Linked DNA regions of Variovorax sp. PBL-E5. The protein of the gene in region 2 interacts with the protein of the main gene of each other region in a pairwise test. Links are inferred from orthologs where the notes say so. Each region holds a gene or a part of one and is shown on either strand. Other genes may lie near its edges.

What was found.
Region 1: the proteins of WDLP6_RS12455 (region 2) and rho interact in binary tests that used the Escherichia coli proteins (3 or more experiments, as listed by UniProt). The link is inferred for Variovorax sp. PBL-E5 from one-to-one orthologs.

What each region holds. Positions count from the first base shown.
Region 1 is NZ_LR594671.1:3,016,089-3,019,773, reverse strand. Bases 1-2,894 are described here. They hold rho (transcription termination factor Rho), read right to left. Parts: upstream 2,134-2,894; coding sequence 868-2,133; downstream 1-867. Other genes in these bases: WDLP6_RS14675 (PD-(D/E)XK nuclease family protein), read left to right, coding at 2,780-2,894; trxA (thioredoxin TrxA), read right to left, coding at 2,320-2,652; WDLP6_RS14690 (oxidoreductase), read left to right, coding at 1-737. In the rest of the region: more of WDLP6_RS14675, read left to right, coding at 2,895-3,685. UniProt on the Escherichia coli protein: Facilitates transcription termination by a mechanism that involves Rho binding to the nascent RNA, activation of Rho's RNA-dependent ATPase activity, and release of the mRNA from the DNA template.
Region 2 is NZ_LR594671.1:2,554,452-2,558,139, reverse strand. The notes cover bases 1-2,898. They hold WDLP6_RS12455 (YhbY family RNA-binding protein), read left to right. Parts: upstream 1-1,158; coding sequence 1,159-1,638; downstream 1,639-2,898. Other genes in these bases: greA (transcription elongation factor GreA), read right to left, coding at 2,811-2,898; WDLP6_RS12445 (DUF4149 domain-containing protein), read right to left, coding at 2,418-2,753; WDLP6_RS12450 (glycosyltransferase), read left to right, coding at 1,698-2,417; WDLP6_RS12460 (RlmE family RNA methyltransferase), read right to left, coding at 470-1,138; ftsH (ATP-dependent zinc metalloprotease FtsH), read right to left, coding at 1-302. Outside these bases: more of greA, read right to left, coding at 2,899-3,287; WDLP6_RS12435 (Kdo hydroxylase family protein), read right to left, coding at 3,351-3,688.

The DNA of each region.
Region 1 (3,685 bases), 460 kb from region 2 along the record:
CGGCGCTGGCGCTGCGCCACGATCGCCTGCTGTCGGTCTACCAGAACCGCCGCTTCGACGCGGACTTTCTGACGTTGCGCGACGTGCTCGCGGGCGGCGAGCTCGGGCGTCCGGTGTATCTCGAGTCGCATTTCGATCGCTTCCGGCCGCAGGTGCGCGACCGTTGGCGGGAGCAGGCCGTGCCGGGCGCGGGACTGTGGGTCGACCTGGGTGCGCACCTGGTCGATCAAGCCATCCAGCTGTTCGGCCGGCCCGACACCTTGCAGCTCGACACCGCCGTGCTGCGCGACGGGGCGCTGGTCGACGACTACTTCCACGCGGTCTTGCGCTACGAGGTCGGCCCGCACGCGCCGCTGCGTGTCGTGCTGCATTCGACCACGCTGGCTGCACACGCGGCCCCGCGCTACATCCTGCACGGCACGCGCGGCAGCTATGTCAAGCATGGTGTCGATCCGCAGGAAGACGCACTGCGCGCCGGACGACGCCCTGGTGGCGAGGGATGGGGCGTCGATGGCCTCGACGGTGAACTCACCCTGCACGCGGACGACGGCAGTGCGCAGCAACGGGCGCTGCCGACGCGGCCCGGCAACTACGCGAGCTACTACGCCGCGGTGCGCGACGCCATTCTCGGCAAGGCCCCGAACCCCGTACCCCCGGAGCAGGCCGTCGAACTCATGGAACTGCTAGACCTCGGCCGCCAAAGCGCCGCCGAAGGCAAGGCTCTCGCGACGCACTGAGCGCGCGGCGTCCAAGGCAAGCAAAGCGCGAAGCCCCTTCGTGAAACGCCGCGGATCCGGCTCTGCCGGTCCGCCGGCGTTGCCCCCTGAAAGGGGGTGGGCGGCCACACGAAGTGGGCAAGCCTGGGGGTCAGCCTCCTCGTCTCATCATGTCGAAGAACTCGACATTGGTCTTGGTCGCCTTCATGTTCTTGAGCATGAGTTCCATCGACTCGATCTCGTCCATGTTGTACATGAGCTGGCGCAGGATGCGGGTCTTCTGCAGGATCTCGGGCGCCAGCAGCAGCTCTTCGCGGCGCGTGCCGCTGCGGTTGAGCTGGATCGAGGGGAACACGCGCTTCTCGTAGAGACGGCGGTCGAGGTGGATTTCGGAGTTGCCGGTGCCCTTGAACTCTTCGAAGATCACTTCGTCCATGCGGCTGCCGGTGTCGATCAGCGCGGTGCCGATGATGGTGAGCGAGCCGCCTTCTTCGACGTTGCGCGCGGCACCGAGGAAGCGCTTGGGGCGTTGCAGCGCATTCGAATCCACACCGCCCGTGAGCACCTTGCCCGACGAGGGCACGACGTTGTTGTAGGCGCGGGCGAGGCGGGTGATCGAGTCGAGCAGGATCACCACGTCCTTCTTGAGTTCGACCAGGCGCTTGGCGCGCTCGATCACCATCTCGGCCACATGCACGTGGCGCGCGGCGGGTTCGTCGAAGGTCGAGGCAATGACCTCGCCCTTCACGGTGCGCTGCATCTCGGTCACTTCCTCGGGCCGCTCGTCCACGAGCAGCACCATCATGTGCACCTCGGGATAGTTGGCGCTGATCGCATGTGCGATGTGCTGCATCATGACCGTCTTGCCGCTCTTGGGCGGCGCCACCAGCAGCGCGCGCTGGCCTCTGCCGATCGGCGCGATGATGTCGATGATGCGGCCGGTGATGTTCTCTTCGCCCTTGAAGCCGTCGCGCTCGAGCTTCATCTGCTCCTTCGGGAACAGCGGCGTGAGGTTCTCGAACATCACCTTGTGCTTGTTGTTCTCCGGCAGGCCGTCGTTGACCTTGTCGAGCTTGGTCAGCGCGAAGTAGCGCTCGCCGTCCTTCGGGATGCGCACCTCGCCCTCGATCATGTCGCCGGTGTGCAGATTGAAGCGGCGCACCTGGCTGGGGCTGATGTAGATGTCGTCGGTGCTGGCGGTGAAGCTGGTGTCGGGGCTGCGCAGGAAGCCGAAGCCGTCGGGCAGGATCTCCAGCACACCGTCGGCAAAGACCTGCTCGCCGGCCTTGGCGCGCTTCTTGATGATCGCGAACATCAGCTCTTGCTTGCGCATGCGGCCGGTGTTTTCGATCTCGAGTGCTTCAGCCTGTTTGAAGACTTCAGACACGTGCAGTGCCTTGAGTTCGTTTAAGTGCATGGAATGACCCCGTGCGGGGAAATCTAGAAAACCAGGAGGGGGAGGCTTGGAATGAGGCGAGAAATGCCTCACAAACCGGGGAACTCGAACCGGGTCCCAGAAAGAGCCGGTGATCTGCGCAGGATTATGACAGGAAAAAAGAGAATGCTGCCGGCGCGTTGCGCGCCGGCAGCAGGCGTCCTGGCCTCAGGCGAGTTGCTGATCGATGAAGGCGGTGAGCTGGGCCTTGCTCATGGCACCGACCTTGGTGGCCGCCAGTTGACCGTCCTTGAACAGCATCAGCGTCGGAATGCCGCGGATGCCGAACTTGGCGGGGATGTCGCGGTTTTCATCCACGTTCATCTTCGCGATCTGCAGCTTGCCTTCATACGTGTTCGATACCTCGTCGAGGATCGGCGCGATCATCTTGCAGGGGCCGCACCATTCGGCCCAGTAGTCCACGAGCACAGGCTTGCCCGACTTGAGGACGTCGGCTTCGAAAGAGGAATCGGAGATGTGTTTGATGAGTTCGCTGGCCATTGGATGAATCCTTCTGCGCTGAGTGGTGGTGCAGCTAAAGTGCAGGTCATTGTGACAGAAACCAAGTGCCGGCGTGGTCGGCGCGGACGCTATCGCCGCGATAGCCAAAGCCCTGCGAGAACACCCGATGAATCCTTCTGAGCGCCATCCCGCGCACGCGCTGTGGTGCGATCCGGCCGAGGGTCTCGTCGCGCGGATTTCGCGCCTCCTGGCCGAGCGCCGGCTGCACGCGGCACGCACCGTGGTGGTCGTGCCCTACGGTCAATTGATACAGACGGCAAGGGCGCTGTGGGCCGCGCACGGCGCGCCGGGGTTCGCGCCGCGCTTCGAGACCACGCGCAACTGGGCGCGCAGTGCGGGCGGCTTCGCGCCGGGCGCCGACGACATCGCCTTCGACACAGCGCGCGATCTGCTCACCGCACAGTCGCTGCTGGGCCGCGCGGGTTTCGCAGCCTCGCGCATCGCATTGGCGGGCCGGCTGGTCGAGATCGCCCTGCAGCTCGCGCCACTGGCCGCGGCCGAACGCCCGCACGAACGTGCGGATTGGGCCTTGCAGGCGCGCGGTGTCATCGAAGCGGGCAAGGGCTCGGAATGGTTCGACATCGAGAGCGCGCTGAACGGCATCGCGCTCGCATGGGCCACCAACTCGGGCTACGCGACGGACGTGCTGCTCACCGACCCCGTGCTGGCGCAGGTCGACCAGCTGATCGTGCTCGATGGCCTGCAGAGCGATCCGCTGACCCGCAAGCTCTGCGCGTTGCTCGACGATCGCGTCGTCCATTTGCAGCTCGCGACGCTGCAAGCCCCGGGCTGCACCGTGGCCCTGCATCCCGCGGCCGACCCCGAGGACGAGGCCGAGCGCGCCGCGGCCTGCGTGCTGCGGCATCTGGCCGAGGGCCGCGCGCCGGTGGCGCTGGTGGCCACGGACCGCGCGCTGACGCGTCGTATCAGCGCGCAACTGGTGGCACAAGGCGTGTCGCTGCATGACGAGACCGGCTGGAAGCTTTCCACCACCCGCGCCGCTGCGACGCTG
Region 2 (3,688 bases):
GGCTTGACGTCGAACTTGACGTTGTTGGCGATCAGGTCGCCGATCAGGCCGCGATCGAGGTAGGTGGCGGTCGTGCGGATCTTGCGGTCGTCGGTGGTGATGGCGACGATCTCGCTGCCGCTCTGACCTTCCTGGATCGTGGCGCTCTTGATGCGGTTGCCGCGGACTTCCTCGAGGAAGTCGGAGTAGCCGATATTGCCTGCACCGGCCGTCCCGCGAGTGTCGAACTGCTTGAACACAGTGAACAACACCATCGCAATGACGAGCCAGACGGCAACCTTGGAAAACCACTGATTGTTCAAACGAAGCTCCAGTCGAAGGCGCGTTGCATCGAAAAAAGAAAACGCGCTGAGGGCACGCAATTGGCACCCATTTTAGGCTTTTCAACCTGCGAAACGTGGCAATTTTCCGTGAGCGGCCATAGGGGCCGAGCGGTTTTAGGCCGAATTGGCGAAATCGCGCCGGCGTATCAATTCGTATCCGCCCTTTTGATTCCCATGCCCACCATGAAGGTCTCGGACGATTTGTCGCGCGAGGCCTTGGGCTTCATCGGCTTGACGACGCGGAAGTTGTCCTTGAAAAGCTTCGTCAGCTCGCTGTAGCCGCTGCCATGGAACAGCTTGGCGACCAGTGCGCCTTCAGGCTTCATGTGGTGCTGCGCAAAGTCGATCGCAAGCTCCACCAGGTGCGCGATGCGTGCCGCGTCGGCCGATTCGATGCCCGAGAGGTTGGGCGCCATGTCGGAAACCACCACATCGGCGAGCCGGCCACCCATGGCGCGCTCGAGCCGCTCCAGCACCTCGGCCTCGCGGAAATCGCCCTGAAGAAAAAGCACGCCCTCGATCGGCTCCATCGGCAGCATGTCCAGCGCGATGATCGTGCCCGCGAGTTCGCCGACCGCCGCACCCGTCGGCGACAGCCTGCGCCGCACATACTGGCTCCAGGCGCCCGGCGTCGAGCCCAGATCGATCACCAGCTGTCCGGGCTTGATCAGGCCCAGCGTCTCATCGATCTCCTTGAGCTTGTAGGCGGCGCGCGCCCGATAACCCTCCCGCGTGGCCAGTTTCACATACGGGTCGTTGATGTGGTCATGCAGCCATGCCTTGTTGACCTTCTTGCTTTTCGGTTTGGGGTTCATTGACACTCGATAATACGGGGATGCCCGCCATTCAACTGACCCCCGCGCAGCGCAAGGTGCACCGCTCCGAAGCGCACCATCTGGATCCGATCGTCATGATCGGCGGCGACGGACTGACGCCGGCCGTCAAGAAGGAGACCGATGCCGCCCTCAAGGCCCACGGCCTGATCAAGGTGCGCGTCTTTTCCGACGACCGGACGGCACGCGAAGCCATGCTGCAGACGCTCGCCGACGAACTGGACGCCGCGCCGATCCAGCACATCGGCAAGCTGCTGGTCCTCTGGCGGCCGGTGCCCGACAAGGAACGCGCCGTCGACGAGGACCGCATGCCCGGCCCGCGCGACGTCAAGGTGCTCAAATACAGCAAACGCGGCGGCCAGCGCCCCGAGATCAAGACCCTGCGCGTGCTCGGCAACCAGCGGCTCACGCCGGGCGGCACCGTCAAGCGCGCCAAGGCCAAGAGGCCGCTGTCGGTCAAGAAGCGCCGACAGGCCGACTGACAGTGACGGCCGTGGAGACGAAGCCTGGGGTTGCGCCAGCGACCCGGCACGTGCTGTGCATGAAGTGGGGCACCAAGTACGGCCCCGACTACGTCAATCGCCTCTATGCGATGGTGCGGCGCCATCTGAGCGGCGAATTCAGCTTCGTCTGCCTGACCGACGACAGCGAAGGCATCCGCAGCGAGGTCCGCTGTTTCCCGATTCCGCCGCTCGACCTGGAACTCGCGCCGGGACAGGTGGACCGCGCATGGAAGAAGCTCACCACCTTCGAGCAGGACCTGCACGGCCTGCGCGGCACGGCGCTCTTCGTCGACCTCGACGTGGTCGTGGTCGGCAGCCTCGATGCCTTCTTCGAGCAGCCCGGCGAATTCCTGATCATCCACGACTACGAACGGCCCTGGCGCCGCCGCCGCATCACGGGGAACTCCTCGGTCTATCGCTTCGAGCTGGGTGCGCATCCCGACGTGCTGGCGCATTTCCGCGCGAACATGGACGCGGTGCAGGCGCAGTACCGCAACGAGCAGACCTACCTGTCGGACTTCATGTACCGCAAGGGGCAGCTCGCCTACTGGCCCGAAGCGTGGTGCCCGAGCTTCAAGTACCACGGCATCCCGACCTGGCCCACCAACTACTGGCGCGAACCCTTCGTGCCGCCGGATGCGCGCATCGTGGTCTTTCACGGGGAATGCAATCCGCCGGACGCGCTGGCGGGCCGGCGCAACCGGCGCTTTCGCTTCATCCGGCCGGCGCGCTGGATCACCCAGTTCTGGAAGGCCTGATCAGGCAGTCCGGCGGCCCATCCGCCACAAGAGAATGCCCGCACAGACCCATTGGCCCAAGTACATGCCGCTGCCGAGGCCATGCCAGAGCCTGAGGTTCTCGCGCGCGAGGATGTGAGGTGCCACCGCATACTGCTGCAGCAGGGCCAGCAGCAGCGCGATCACGGTCAGGGAAATCGTGGTGCGCGCAGGGCCATCGATGGATGCGCCGGCGCCGGCCCGGGCGTGGACCAGCAGCACCAGCCCGCAGCCGAGTGCGATCCAGGTCTGCGCGGCGAACAGCTCGCCAGCGAAATTACCCGCGACGACCGGGTTGCCGAGGCGCGCGAACAGCATCGGCACCACCAAAAGGCGGCCAGCATCAGCGCGATCCGAGCCTTCATGCGCTCTCCGTCAGAGGTAGCTGACCTTGACGATCTCGTAGTGCTTCACGCCGCCGGGCGCCTGCACCTCGGCGGTATCGCCCTCCTCCTTGCCGATCAGCGCGCGCGCGATCGGGCTGGACACGTTGATGAGCCCAAGCTTCAGGTCGGCCTCGTCCTCGCCCACGATCTGGTATTTGACCGCTTCACCGGTCTTCTCTTCCTCGAGCTCGACCGTGGAACCGAAGACGACCTTGCCGCCCGCATCGAGCCCGGACGGATCGATGATCTGAGCGGCCGACAGCTTGCCTTCGATGTCCTGGATGCGGCCCTCGATGAAGCCCTGACGGTCCTTGGCGACCTCGTACTCGGCGTTCTCGCTGAGGTCACCCTGGGCCCGGGCTTCAGCGATCGAGTTGATCACCCACGGCCGATCGACGGTCTTGAGCCGGTGAAGTTCTTCGCGCAGCTTCTCTGCGCCGCGCTTGGTGATGGGAATGGTTGCCACGTTGTTTGCTCCATAAAGCGAAACCGCCGAACGATGCCGTTCGGCGGTCGAAGGGAGAGAAGATCAGACGAGCGAGCGTCCGGTCAGCCGGCTCAGGATGGCGAGCGGGCTCGAATCCGGATTGTATTGCCTTGCGGCGGGCAGGTGCAGCGTCTGCTCGAGCATGTACTGCCCGGACATCACGGCGTGCGAGGTCTGGTCCGAGAAACACACCCACACCGAGCCCGCGGGAAAGGGCACGGTCTCCTGCTCGGCGCTCTTCTGGTAATCGAGGTCCGACTTCATGCCATCGTGCAGCTGGAGCATCAGATGGTCGTACTCGCTGCGCAGCGACTTGGTCACGCGCAGCGCGCGCAGCAGCCGGGCCTGGATGCGCGAGTAAGGCTTGGCGCGCGGCAGGA